DNA from 3 places in the Methylophilus sp. Leaf414 genome. Region 3 is predicted to be linked to each of the others. Evidence: predicted binding sites of a transcription regulator. Region 3 holds the regulator's gene; each other region holds the start of a gene.
The links. The regulator sigma-54, encoded in region 3, starts transcription at its own class of promoters, with help from an activator protein. The targets are predictions, from matches to a motif close to TGGCACNNTTCCTGCT.
Positions count from the first base shown of each region.

Region 1: ASG24_RS03360 (DUF1549 and DUF1553 domain-containing protein) is a predicted target of sigma-54. The motif match lies at 2,160-2,175, and genes of this name have one in related genera.
Region 2: nirB (nitrite reductase large subunit NirB) is a predicted target of sigma-54. The motif match lies at 1,519-1,534, and genes of this name have one in related genera.

Region 1 covers NZ_LMQQ01000001.1:686,346-691,205, forward strand. Annotated here, with positions in the region: gene ASG24_RS03360 (DUF1549 and DUF1553 domain-containing protein) at 1-1,899, opposite strand, end outside; gene ASG24_RS03370 (response regulator) at 2,302-3,234, opposite strand; gene ASG24_RS03375 (ATP-binding protein) at 3,231-4,860, opposite strand, start outside.
Region 2 covers NZ_LMQQ01000004.1:141,390-146,249, reverse strand. Annotated here, with positions in the region: gene ASG24_RS09745 (bifunctional protein-serine/threonine kinase/phosphatase) at 1-1,274, shown strand, start outside; gene nirB (nitrite reductase large subunit NirB) at 1,736-4,300, shown strand; gene nirD (nitrite reductase small subunit NirD) at 4,317-4,709, shown strand; gene ASG24_RS09730 (bifunctional nitrate reductase/sulfite reductase flavoprotein subunit alpha) at 4,740-4,860, shown strand, end outside.
Region 3 covers NZ_LMQQ01000005.1:68,133-72,992, forward strand. Annotated here, with positions in the region: gene ASG24_RS12900 (anhydro-N-acetylmuramic acid kinase) at 1-235, opposite strand, end outside; gene tyrS (tyrosine--tRNA ligase) at 365-1,603, shown strand; gene ASG24_RS12910 (RNA polymerase factor sigma-54) at 1,668-3,215, opposite strand; gene lptB (LPS export ABC transporter ATP-binding protein) at 3,222-3,968, opposite strand; gene lptA (lipopolysaccharide transport periplasmic protein LptA) at 3,980-4,600, opposite strand; gene lptC (LPS export ABC transporter periplasmic protein LptC) at 4,655-4,860, opposite strand, start outside.

The sequences.
Region 1 (4,860 bases), on a different contig from region 3:
ATAGGGCAAGCTGCGTTTACTGTAGATATAGATCGAACGGCGGTTCCAGTCAGATGTGGTTTTTGAAACCGGCCACAGGCGGTTGCCATTCTCATCCACAGGCCCCTGGTCGCCAGCCGTCACAGGCGGCAATACCGATGGGCCGCCTACTTCCTCGTTTAGCACGCCAGCTACATAGAGCAGAGAATCACGGATCACTTCAGCTTCCAGTCGTTTGCGCGGATAAGTTGCCAGCAATTTGTTTTCCGGATCGACTTTGGCCGCTTCCGGACGCTCTGCTGAAGATTGGCGATAGACGCTGGACAGCAGAATCTGGCGATGCAGTTTCTTGATGCTCCAACCCTGCTCGGTGAAGTTAGTCGCCAGCCAGTCAAGCAGTTCGGGATGCGTAGGTTTGTCGCCGGCACGCCCAAAATTCTCAGCCGTGGAGATAATGCCGCGGTCAAAGTATTGCGCCCACACGCGGTTGACATATACACGGGCAGTGAGAGGATTTTCCGGGCTGGCCAGCCAGTTAGCGAGCGCAGTCCTGCGGCCTGAAGAAGTGGTGGTCGGCTTGATGTCGAGTGTGGCATTGCCCCACAGCTTTGGCAGGCCTGGCTGCACAGCTTCGGTTGGCCGCTCATGAATACCACCGAACCGTACAAAGGTCGGTGGGATATCAGTCGCGCTCAGCTCTGCCGCTGCAGTGTAATTTGAGGAACCACTGGCAGGTTTCAGGTCATCAAACTTGCGTAATTCTTTCTGCAGGCGCTGGTATTCATCCCACGCAGCCACCTTATCCGGCGTATGCTCCGGATGCTCCTTGGTTTCAGCCACCAGTTTCAGGTAGCCGGTGCCGCCATTCACGCCAGACACAGATTGCCAGCGGAAATTAATCCATTTATCCAGCCCGTTCTGTTCCTTTTCCGGCTTTTGCAAGGCAGCCAGGGTGTCGGTGATATAGCGCGACTTCTGGTACTGAATGCTGGCATCCTTGTATGGATCCAGCACTTTGCGCTGAGCATCACGGATATGTTTGGTTGCGGCCTGGTATTTGACAAACTGCTCCACATATTGCTTGTCCCAGACACTTTCAGACCCTTTTGCCAGCTCTTTTTTGGTGTCAAACACCGTGTTGGAGAACACCGATTGGAACTGGAAATACTCTTTCTGACTGATTTTGTCCTGCTTGTGGTTATGGCAACGCGCACATGCCATGGTGGTGGCCAGGAAAGTCTCGCTCACATTGTCAGCAATATCGGTTTCAATCTGGTATTTGCGCTGTATCATATCGCGCGAATTGCTGTTATCAGGATAGCCAGCGAGATAACCGGTGGCGATTTTCGCTTCCTGGCTGTCCGGCCATAATTCATCCCCGGCAATTTGCTCCTTGATAAACAGGTCAAACGGCTTGTCCTGGTTAAAGGCCGCAATCACATAATCGCGATAGCGCCAGTTATTTGGACGCCCGGCATCATTCTCAAATCCTGCACTATCGGCATACCGCGCCAGATCCAACCAGCGACGTGCCTGACGTTCTCCGAAGCGAGGAGATGCCAGCAGGCGATCTACCAGCTTTTCATAGGCGTCAGAAGACCTGTCAGCGGCAAAAGCCTTCACCTCTTCGGGGGTAGGTGGCAAGCCCCAGGCATCCAGGGTTGCCCGGCGGATAAAAGTTACCCGATCAACTTCTACAGCAGGCTTTAACTGTTTACTTTCCAGCTTCGCCAGAACAAAACTATCGATAGGCGTGCGTACCCATGCTTTTTGCGACACCACCGGCACAGCAGGTTTTTGCGCTGTCTCATAAGGTGACCAGCGTTTTTCTGTCACTGAATTAGCCGGACTCCCCTCTTCAGCCATTAACGGACCAGCAAATAAGACTGACAGTAAAGCCAGGCACTGTATGTTCTTCATTGTTTTTATTTCCATCATCAGGTAAATGTTAGAAAACGCACCGTATCGGTTACAACACCATGACATCAACGGCTACAGGGGATATAGCAAACGCTATACCAGATGACAAAAATGCTTACATCACATAACTTATTGCAATAGAAACAATGAGATAAGAATTAAAAAAGCAGGCCGGGAGATAAGAAAAATAATTTAACAAAAGAAAATTTGTTTTAAATAAAACAGTAGGCTGTTGCAGCAACAACAGCTTAAAAATCCAGATCAGCAAAAATACCAACAAAAAAACCATCACCAGGCCTGGTGACGGTTTTTCTGATGACATCAGCTTTGAACTGCTAAACCGAGTTAGTGATTACCGGATAAAAAATTAAAATACTCATTCAAACCACTGTGGGTTAAAAACTAGAATTTAATTTTTGAAGCGACCAGCGAAGCGGCAGCTGTCCTGGTTTCCACCCCGAGTTTCTGGAACACGTGTTCAAGATGTTTATTGATAGTGCGCGGGCTGGTACCCAGGATCTCACCAACGTCCTTATTGGTTTTGCCCTTGACTGTCCAGTAAAGCACTTCTGATTCACGTTTGGTGAGCTGGAATACCTTACCCAGTGATTCAATCTGCAGTTCGTCCGAGTGCTCGCGCAGCACGATTACCCATTGCTCTTCACTGGTATTTGCAACCGTGAGGCTGAGCCGCGCACTGCCTTGATTAACATTCAAGGTTTGCATGGTTTGCTTGGCGGAAAATTGCTGTACACAGTTTTCCAGCCATTGATAAATCATGGGTGGCAAAGTCTGCACTGCGCTGTAAGCCTCTTTGGCTACCCATTCGGCGAAATACTGTTCCAGGTATTGCTTGGCTAACGGCGTTTGCCATACCAACCGTTTATCCGCAGGTAGAATGGCTATCGTGGCCTGGCCAAAGGCATCCAGGGCAGAAGTGGCCTGATGCATTTTTGTGGCATTCTGCACATGCGCTTTCACGCGGGCCAACACTTCCGCCGGACGCACGGGCTTGGTCACATAATCCACACCACCGGCGTCAAACGCCATGGTGACGTGTTCAATTTCAGTCAGGCCGGTCATGAAAATCACCGGGATATGCTGGGTTTCGGCAGTGGCCTTGATGCGCCTGCAGGTGGCAAATCCATCCAGGCCGGGCATCATCGCATCCATCAGGATCACATGCGGCTGCATCAGGTGGGCGACCTGCAAGGCCATTTCACCTGAATTGGCGACACAGACCTGATAGCCAGACTCATCCAGGGCATCATGCAGATAAGCCAGGTTTTCCGGCACATCATCTACAATCAACACAGTATAGTTTGGGTTGGTCATTTTGCATCCTCAATCAAGCGTTGCAGTGTAGCAAAATCAAAGCGGTCTATGGCCTGTTGCAGAGCGTTAATCAATGTTTGATGATGTGAATGTTTTTGCGCCAATGTCGCAAGTACTTCTCGCGCACCTTTGACATAGCCGACCTTGGCATACTGCATCAGGTTTTCAATTAATTCTTCCGGAATAGCGGGGGCGTCTTTTGGAACTGGTATCGCCTGAGCGTCTGACAGCAGTAACTGGGTTTCTTTGTTGCTATCTACATACCGCCAGACCAGGCCCAGGCGGTGCCCTACCCAATCCAGCACTTCGTCCAGATTCACCGGTTTAACAAAGAAATCCTGTGCCGGTATTTTGGCCTGGTTATCCAGGCTGCGGTCGTAGGCATTGGCAGACACAATCGCGATAGGAATCTGCGAGTGATGCACCTCGCGGATAATATATGCGGCTTCCCAGCCATCCATCACCGGCATCGCCAGATCCATCAATATCAAATCAGCTTTCACAGTCCGATACTGATTTACACAAGCCTGGCCATTGGCCGCCTCGTGGATAATAAACCCAAGCGGCTGCAAGGTATCCCGCAACAACTCTCTATCGACCTCTTCATTATCCACCACCAGAATAGTGCGGGGCGAGCCTTCGTAGCCGGTACGTTGCCTGACCGCCTGTTTGGATAAATGCGCAGTCTCGCGAATTTGTGGTAAAAACAAACGGATATCAAAACGTGTGCCATACCCGACCACGCTGTCGAAATGAATTTCACCACCCATCAGTTGCGTTAAAAGCTTGCTGATCGTCAAACCCAAGCCAGTGCCCCCAATGCCGACCACATTCGCTGCACTGCCCCGCTCAAATGGCTCAAAGATTTTCTCAACCTCATTCGGAGCAATACCGGGGCCGGTATCCTGAATTTCAATCTGTGCAATTTCACGTGCGTAGCTGATGCGGAAAGTCACACTACCCTTGGTGGTAAATTTCACCGCATTACCGAGGATATTCACCAATATCTGCATCAGGCGCTTGTGGTCTGCACGCACATATTCAGGCAAGGTGCCGCTCTGTTCAAACTTGAAAGTCAGGCCTTTATTTTGTGCCTGGATTTCAAACATACTCACCATATGGCTGATGAATTCGGGAAAATGCAGTGGCTTCACATCAAACGCCATTTTTCCACTTTCAATACGCGCGATATCCAGCGTACTCTCAATCAGCGACAGCAAATGCTCGCCGCCACGGCTGATGGTTTTGATTGCCTGTTTACGATGCGCAGGGATACTGTCATCGTTAGTCAACAATTGGGCATAGCCAAGAATGCTATTGAGCGGCGTGCGCAATTCATGGCTGATGCCGGTAATGTAACGGCTCTTGGCCTGGTTAGCCTCTTCAGCCAAGCGGCGGGCTTTTTGCAATTGGGTATCGGTTTTTTTATGAGATTCAATCTCTTCCAGCAACAAGCCCGTCTGCCGGTTGGATTCTTCCTGTGCGACGCGGCGGCTGGCAGAAGTCAGCACCAGCCACCAGGCCACAATGCCGCCCAAAAACAGCAATGCAACAAATACCTTGAGATAGCCAGAGCGGAAGCGCGCCATCAGTTCAGGATACTGCTGCCCTATGGTCAATGAATCA
Region 2 (4,860 bases), on a different contig from region 3:
TGACTACGGATCACGTTTGGGACAGACCGGACATGCGGCATGTGCTTAAACGTGCGATCGGGCTGGATGACCAGCTAACGGTGGATTATGCTGAAGGCTTGCTGCAACCCGGTGATGTGTATGCCATCCTCAGTGATGGGGTATGGGATGCAGTGGGCGATGCGGAAATTCACCGCGCGTTGATGCTCTACCACTCCCCGCAAATGGTGGCTGAATACCTGACTGCACTGGCGATCGAAAAAGGCGGCCAGGATAATGCTTCCGCGGTGATCGTTAATATTGAAAGCGTCGGCCAGGACCATCTGACCGATATGCTGGCCGATGCGCTCAGCCTGCCGTTGCCGCCTAAACTTTCTGTCGGCGACCAGATCGATGGTTTCACCGTGACCAGGGTGCTTCACGATTCGCGCCTGAGCATCCTCTACCAGGTGAAAAATCCAGCCGGGCAACTGTTTGTATTAAAAACCCTGCAACCCTCACGTGCGGACGACAAGGAAAGTTGCGAAGCTTTACTGAATGAAGAGTGGCTAGCCAAGCGCGTCGTCTCGCAATGTGTGCCGCAGATATTGCCGCTGACGCTGGAACAGCGCAGCGCACTTTATTATGTGATGACCTGGCACGAAGGCTCAACCTTGCAGCAACGGCTGGATGCCGGCCACCATTTCACCATGAATGGCGTTGCCAATATCGGCCAGGATTTATTGCGCGGTTTGAGCATGTTGCACCGCCTGAATATTGTGCACCGCGATATCAAACCAGCCAATATCCATATCGGTAGTGACACCCGCCTGCGGATTCTTGATCTGGGTGTTGCACTAAACCCTACCCTGCCGATGCCAGAGCAGATGGAAAACCCGGGCACACCCAGTTTTATGGCACCCGAGTTGTTTGACGGTAAAGTGGCTGACCGGCAGGCAGACATTTATGCCGCCGGCGTGACACTTTATCATTTGCTCACCCGCAAATATCCCTACGGCGAGATAGAGCCTTTCCAGTCACCGCGTTTTGGCGAGCCGATCAAACCCAGCCGCTACCGGCCAGAAATCCCCGCCTGGCTGGAAAACGTGATTCTTAAAGCAATCGCCAGGAAAGCGGAAGACCGTTTTGAAACGGCCGAAGAAATGCTGCTCGCCATGGAGCATGGCGAATTGAAGCCGGTAGTGATCCCACGCATGCCACTGATTGCGCGCGCCAGGCTTGTCAAATGGCAGTGGCTGGCTATCTGCTCTTTGCTGGCCAATCTTATCCTGATCTACTTGTTGTTTATTACCTGACTAGACAACCCTTCTCGTAAAGAATTAAAAACATCTCTGGGTTCAGATTGAAACGCTTACCTTCAATCAAGACCCATTCTGGTGCAACCGCTCTAATTTGCATCATTCCCGTGCGCTCAGATGGTTTTTCCAGCCATGCCACCCTTACAAAAATATATCCAGACTTTTCACAAACCGGAATTAAACATCAATAAAACAATCACTTAAAAAATTTTCAGATTTTATCAATACTCTATATCCAGATTGGCATGTCGCTTGCTAATTGCTCAATAGATATTAAATCTCGTTTTATTAACGATTAGTTTTTATGGACAACGGCGTCCATAGCTTGTTTTTCGAACTGCCACCGGTAGTCGATAGATAAGCTATGGACGCCTTTTTTCGTTTTTAGCTTAGTAAACAGCAATGCATGATCAATGAAATAACGTGTCACATGCTTGCATCTGATGGGGAACATTACGATGAATCAACACACCCGCATAGTAGTTGTCGGCAACGGCATGGTGGGACATTACTTTATGCAGGAACTGGTCAAGCGCCACCCTGACCTGGCGGCCGCCAACCTGCAAGTGACGGTATTGGGCGAAGAACCACGCCCGGCTTATGACCGTGTGCATCTTTCCAGCTTTTTCTCCGGCAGCACAGCTGAAGACCTGTCACTGGTTGAGCCTGGTTTTTATGACCGCCCTGGCCTGGAATTGCGCCTGAATGCGCGTGTGAGCCATATTGATCGCCATCAGCATCTGGTGACCCTGACAGATGGCACACTGCTGCCATACGACAAACTGGTACTGGCCACCGGCTCGGTACCGTTCGTGCCATCGGTGGCCGGGCGTGACCGCGAAAACTGCTTTGTGTACCGCACCATTGAAGACCTGGAAGCGATGACCGCGGCAGGTAAAACCTCCAAGAGCGGCGTGGTGGTCGGCGGTGGCCTGCTGGGCCTGGAATGCGCCAAGGCATTGCGTGACATGGGCCTGGATACCCACGTGGTGGAATTCGCCCCGCGCCTCATGGCCGTGCAAGTGGACGAAGCCGGTGGCCGTGTGCTGCGCAGCAAGATTGAGGAGCTTGGTGTGCATGTACATACCAGCCGCAATACCACCGCGATTGTCGATGGCGCCACTGCGCGCCACCGCATGGTGTTTTTTGATGAAACCTGGCTGGAAACCGACATGATCGTGTTCTCTGCCGGTATCCGGCCGCGTGATGAACTGGCACGTGAATCCGGCCTGGCGATAGGTGCACGCGGCGGTATCGCGATTGACGATTTCTCACGCTCCAGCGACCACGACATTTACGCCATCGGCGAATGTGCCAGCTGGAACGATGAGATGTTCGGCCTGGTAGCGCCTGGCTATGACATGGCCCGCACGGCCTGCGCGCACCTGGCAGGTGAAACCGCGTCAACTTTCAAGGGTGCCGATATGAGCACCAAGCTCAAGCTGATGGGCGTTGATGTCGCCAGTGTCGGCGATGCGCACGGCAAGACCCATGGCTGCCGTAGCTACCAGTACACAGATGAAGTACGCAACATCTACAAAAAAATCGTCGTTAGCGAAGATGGCAAGAAACTGCTGGGCGCGGTGCTGATCGGCAATGCCGATGAATACGGCACCTTGCAGCAAATGACCGTCAACGACATGGCCTTGCCGGAAAATCCTGAATTCCTGATCCTGCCTGCCAGCGATGGCAAGGAAAAACCTGGCCTGGGTGTGGATGCCTTGCCAGACACGGCAGTGCTATGTTCTTGCAACAACGTCAACAAAGGCGAGATTGGCGAAGCGGTGGCTGCCGGCAATTGCAGCATAGGCGCCATCAAATCCTGCACCAAGGCGGGTACGGCCTGCGGCGGCTGCGTACCTTTAGTGACGCAAGTGATGAAAGCGCAAATGGTCAAGCTGGGCATGACCGTCAACAACCACCTGTGCGAACACTTTCCTTACTCGCGCCAGGAGCTTTACCACCTGGTGCGCGTAGAGCAGATCAGGACCTTTGACGAACTGGTGCACAAGCATGGTAAAGGCCTGGGCTGCGATATCTGCAAGCCGACTGCCGCCAGTGTACTGGCTTCAGTCTGGAATGATTTTATCCTGAAGAAAGACCTGGCTTCATTGCAGGACTCCAACGACTACTTCCTCGGCAATATCCAGAAAGATGGTAGTTATTCCGTGGTACCACGCATGCCGGGTGGCGAAGTCACACCGGATGGACTGATCGCCATCGGCCAGATCGCCAAGAAATACAAGCTGTATACCAAAGTGACTGGTGGTGCACGAGTGGATATGTTTGGTGCCCGCGTCGAGCAATTACCTAATATCTGGGAAGAGCTGATCGCTGCCGGTTTTGAGTCCGGCCATGCCTACGGCAAATCGCTACGCACCGTAAAAAGCTGCGTCGGTTCCACCTGGTGCCGCTATGGCGTGGACGACAGTGTCGGCCTGGCGGTACAGCTGGAGAACCGCTACAAAGGTTTGCGCGCCCCGCACAAGATCAAGTTTGGTGTTTCCGGTTGCACACGTGAATGCGCCGAAGCACAAGGGAAGGATGTGGGTCTGATCGCGACCGAAAGCGGCTGGAACCTGTACGTATGCGGTAACGGCGGTATGAAACCGCGCCACGCCGAACTGATCGCCAGCGACCTCAGCAAAGAAGACGCGATCCGCATGATAGACCGCTTCCTGATGTTCTACATCCGCACTGCTGACCGCTTGCAACGCACCAGTACCTGGCGTGACAACCTGGAAGGTGGCCTCGACTACCTGAAAGACGTGGTCATCAACGATACCCTGGGCCTGGGCGCAGAGCTGGAAGCGCAGATGCAGCATGTGGTGGATAACTACCAGGATGAGTGGAAAACCGCCGTCAATGATCCTGAAGTGCGTAAACGTTTCCGCAGCTTCGTCAACAGCGTAGCTGGCGACAATAACATCGTCTTCGTCAAGGAACGCGACCAGATGCGCCCGGCAACAGTAGAAGAAAAGAAGCAGGCAAAGGTCATCCCTATCCTGGCAACGACCGAGTAATGAGTGGAGTAGAACGATGAGTCAATTACAACAAGCAGCCGTATCAGACAGTACAGCCAATCAGGCGGCGATTTCCACTGCCACTTCAGGCACCTGGCATGCAGTGTGCGCACTGGATGATATCTGGCCCAACACCGGCGTATGTGCCCTGGTAGAGGGTCGCCAGGTGGCGATTTTCCGCTTGCAGGATGACCTGCTGTACGCCATCGACAACTACGATCCGCACAGTGATGCCAACGTCATATCACGTGGCATTGTCGGTGACCTGGGTGGCGAACGTGTGGTCGCGTCCCCCATTTACAAGCACCATTACCAGTTGAGTACCGGCATCTGCGTGGAAGATACGGATATCCGCCTGCAAACCTACCGGGTGGAACTGCGCGATGGCGCAGTCTGGGTACAGGTATAGGCTGACTGGATAGAATCGGGACCAGCAACAATGGTGAAGCAGGTTAAATCAGTTTGCCCGTATTGTGGCGTAGGTTGTGGCATTGTCATGGAAGTGGAGGATGACTTAGCAACCAAGACCCGGCGCGTGATCAAGGTCTACGGTGACAAGC
Region 3 (4,860 bases):
GCTCGGCCAAACTATTTGCCATCAGTGCTGCATCATGCAGTTCATTGATGGCAGGTTGGTGCAACGCCAGCAATGCCTGTTTGATTACGGATGGATATGGTACAAATGCCTGGTCAACTTGTTCAAAGCAATCACCGGTATGCGCGACCAATGCCGCATCAACACCGTCCAGGCTGGTGCCTGACATGATGCCAATAAAGTAACGCGTATCGGGGACTGCTGACTGTGAAATCATAGGCCCACATAGTAACATCGTCGCGGGATATGCCTACAGTAATGCACCAGATTACGTTAAAATAGCCGCTTTAATTTAAACCATGCTGTTAAGAAGTATCTTCGCTAACAGCATGACAGAAATGTATTTATGACAGACTCAAAACCTTCAGTCGAGGCGATTAGCACGGAAATTTCCCCCGCGATTGCCAAAGCACTGGCTATTATCAAACGCGGTGCGGATGAATTGCTGATCGAGCAAGAGTTGGTTGAAAAGCTCAAAACCGGCAAGCCACTGCGCATCAAGGCAGGTTTTGACCCAACCGCACCTGATCTTCATTTAGGCCATACGGTACTTATCAATAAATTGCGCCAGTTGCAGGATCTTGGTCACCAGATCTTATTCCTGATTGGTGACTTCACCGGCATGATAGGTGACCCTACTGGTAAAAGCACTACCCGCCCGCCGCTTACAGTAGAGCAGGTCAAAATCAATGCGGACACTTACTCAGAGCAAGTATTCAAAATCCTGGATCCGGCTAAGACCGAAATTGTGTTCAACTCCAAATGGTTGAGCGAGCTTGGTGCAGCTGGCATGATTAAACTGGCTGCCAGCCATACTGTGGCGCGTATGTTGGAGCGTGATGATTTTTCCAAGCGTTTCAAAGGTAATCAGCCGATTGCGATTCACGAGTTTTTATACCCGTTGTTGCAGGGCTACGATTCTGTCGCCTTGCAGTCCGATCTGGAGTTGGGCGGCACCGATCAAAAATTTAATTTGCTGATGGGTCGCGAGTTGCAGAAGCAGGCGGGAATGGCGCAGCAGTGTGTGCTGATGATGCCATTGCTGGAAGGTCTTGATGGCGTTAATAAAATGTCCAAATCGCTGGGCAACTATATTGGTATCAGCGAGGCACCCGAATTAATTTTTGCCAAAATCATGTCTGTCTCCGACACGCTGATGTGGCGCTATATTGATTTACTGTCTTTTGCCTCACTGGAAACGATCGCCGAATGGAAAGCGCAAGTTGCCGGTGGCGAAAACCCGCGTAATATCAAGGTAGGTTTTGCGCAGGAAATCGTAGCCCGATTCCACGGACAGGCAGCAGCAGAAAAAGCACTGGCAGATTTCCAGACGCGCGCCAAAGGTGGCATCCCTGATGATGTGCCGGAAGTGGAAGTGGCCATTGAAGGCGAGAGTATTGGTATCAGCCAGTTACTGAAACTGGCTGGCCTGGTAGAAAGCACCAGTGAAGCGATGCGTGCCATTCAGCAAGGTGGAGTGAAACTGGATAGCGTAAAAGTGGAAGACAAAAATCAGCAATTGGAAAAAGGCGTGGTGGTGGCCCAAGTTGGCAAACGCAAGTTCGCCAAAATAACCATTAAGTAATTAACTGCTTGAAAGTAAAAGGCCGCTTTTTAGCGGCTTTTTTCTGGAATATAGAGATTACGCTTTAAAGTGACTTACGCAAATTGGCGGGTGGAATGCTCAATGATTCACGATATTTGGCAATGGTCCGGCGCGCTACCACAATGCCCTGTTGTGCCAGGGTGTCGGTAATCTGATTATCTGACAATGGTTTTTTGACGTTTTCTTCTGCGACCATCTGTTTGATCAGTGCTCGGATCGCCGTCGCCGAGCAGGAACCACCAGCATCTGTCGCAACTGAGCTGCCAAAGAAGTATTTAAGTTCATAAACGCCGCGTGGTGTGAGCATATACTTATGCGTAGTTACCCTGGAAATGGTGCTTTCGTGCAATTCGAGTTCTTCGGCAATCTCACGTAATACCAGCGGGCGCATGGCAATGTCACCGTGCTCAAAAAAGTTGCGCTGCCTATCCACAATTGCTTGCGATACGCGCAATATGGTCGAGAATCGTTGCTGGATATTCTTGATCATCCATTTGGCTTCTTGCATCTGGCTTTGCAGATACTGGCCGGAACTCTCACGATTACGTTTAAGAATATCGGCATACATCTGGTTGATGCGCAATTTAGGGATCACGCCATCATTCAGGGTAGCTACCCAAATACCTTTAATCTTTTTGACCACCACATCATGCTGGATAAAATGATCGTGGCTGAAATTGGAAAATTCGCTACCCGGCCTCGGGTTTTGCTGGCGGATTAGCTGTTGCGCGCCTTTGAGTGAGGTTTCATCGCAACTCAATTGTTTGCGCAGCTTCACAAAATCTTTATTGGCAAGCAGTGCCAGATGATCTTTGACCAGTGCAATGGCGGTTTTCAGGTAGGGCGTATCCCCAGGCAAGGCATTAAGTTGCAATAACAGGCATTCACGCAAATCGCGTGCACCTATGCCGATGGGATCAAGATTCTGGATCAGCTTGAGTGCGGTCTCCAGCTCGAGCAAATCTACCTCAAGTTCAAGCGGCAGGTTTTCAACGACTTCCTGCAGATCCTGTTCGAGATAGCCGTCATCATTAATGCTGTCGAGCAGCAGTTTAACCAGGCTCATATCACGGTGCGATAAATGCGCCAGCTGAATCTGGTCTATGAGGTGCTCACGCAAGCTGATGCTGCTGGCATCCTGGCGGGAGAAATCGCCGTCTTCATCGTCATTATTGTTGCGGCCTGCCTCGTCCCAATTGCTGGTACTGCCAAATTCGCCATAATCATCTTCAAATTCCGGCGGTGTGAATTCTTCATTAAGGTTGGGTAATTCGCCTTCGTTACCGCTAAGGTCATCCCGTAATTCTTCACGCAAAGTATCGGCTGGCGAAGAAATATCCTGTTGAATGGCAACGTCAAATGAACTGGCATCTTCCACTTCAGCCTGAGCCTGCAACGGTGCTTCGGGCGTGTTATCTTCAAACTCGCCTTCTTCATTGTCAGCCATTTCCAGTAAAGGATTTTCCTGCAAGATGGCTTCCAGCTCCTGGTTAAGTTCCAGCGTCGACAATTGCAACAGACGGATAGACTGCTGCAACTGCGGCGTCAGAGCCAGGTTTTGCGACATGCGTAATTGCAGGTTTTGCTTCATAACAAATTACAGCCTAAAGTTTTTGCCCAGATATACTTCACGTACACCTTCGTTCTGGATGATTTCATCCGGCGTACCCGCGGCAAAGATGGCGCCTTCATTCACGATATAAGCGCGGTCGCATATATCCAGCGTTTCACGCACGTTATGATCTGTGATTAAAATGCCTATATTCTGGCTGCTGAGGTAACGGATAATTTTCTGGATCTCGATCACCGCAATCGGGTCAATCCCGGCAAATGGCTCATCCAGCAGAATAAACTTCGGGTCAGTTGCCAGGCAACGCGCGATTTCAACCCGGCGGCGCTCACCCCCTGACAAACTGACAGCCTGGCTATTGCGGATATGCTGGATATGTAGCTGATCCAGCAATGATTCCAGTTTGGCTTCACGCTGTTCAGCGGTATAAGGACGGGTTTCCAGTATCGAAAGAATATTATCGGTCACAGACATCTTGCGAAAAATGGAGGCTTCCTGCGGCAGGTAGGCCAGACCCATACGCGCACGCTCATGCATGGGGGCGTGGCTAACATCGGTACCATCCAGGGTGATACGGCCGTCATCCAATGCCACCAGGCCAACAATCATATAGAAGCTAGTGGTTTTGCCTGCACCATTCGGACCCAGTAATCCGATCACTTCACCACTGTGCAAATCAAGCGTGGTGTTTCTGACGACGGTACGGCCCTGATAGGTTTTTTTTAAATGGCTGACGCACAAATGGCTGTTGTCTGGAGAAACGGTTGTTTGCATATTGCCAGTCTTTACTGTGATTCTTTCTTGGATCCGTTTTCAGGTGCATCGGGTACCGGTTCAGTCCTTAACTGCAACGAGCGATTCATCCGCAACCCTTGTTGGGTATTAGATTTGTTATCTAACACTGGTGGGGTTGTTTTGTTTTTTGGCTGTATGGTAGCTTTCACGCGGCTGTTGGCGGTGCCATTCGGGTTTGCTTTAGTGCCACCGATCACTTCTGCATATTCGGCATTGGCGTCATAACTGATGTAATCACCCGTCACTACGTCTTCGCCACGTTTGACCCAGGCATTGGTATACAGTTGCACTTTATCCATGCGGGCATTGTATTCAATGCGCTGACCACTGCCTTGCATCCACTCATTTTTGCCGGTGCGTTTCTGTTTAAATGTGGTTGGCGTGCTAGGAGTGCCGGTACAAGTGCTATGCTGGAAGCCATCCTGGTCTTCACGTACTATCATCTTGTCGGCCTTGATTTGCAAAGTACCCTGGTTCAGGATCACATTACCGGTATAGACGCTGATTTTTTTCGCATCGTTGACGCTGACGGTATCGGCTTCCAGCTCTATCGGCTGGTCACGATCTGACTCCTCAGCCCAACCGGTAGCTGAGCATAGCGTGCCCAGCATCAGGCAGGTAACATAAAATAATTGCGTGCGCGTTTTCAACTCATCTCTCCAGAATCATCGACTCTTAGTACTTGTATTTTTGCTGGTGCCGCTTTTAGCTGGCTTGACCACAGCCTTTGTGGGTGCTGCATCGGGCGCTCGCTCATAATGAACATGCACCCGGTTAAATAATTGCATGGTTTCCGATTTTTTATCAAAACGCATACCGGTACCGGTAATCACTGTCGCTGGTTTCTGATGGATAGTGACGGGCAAATCGG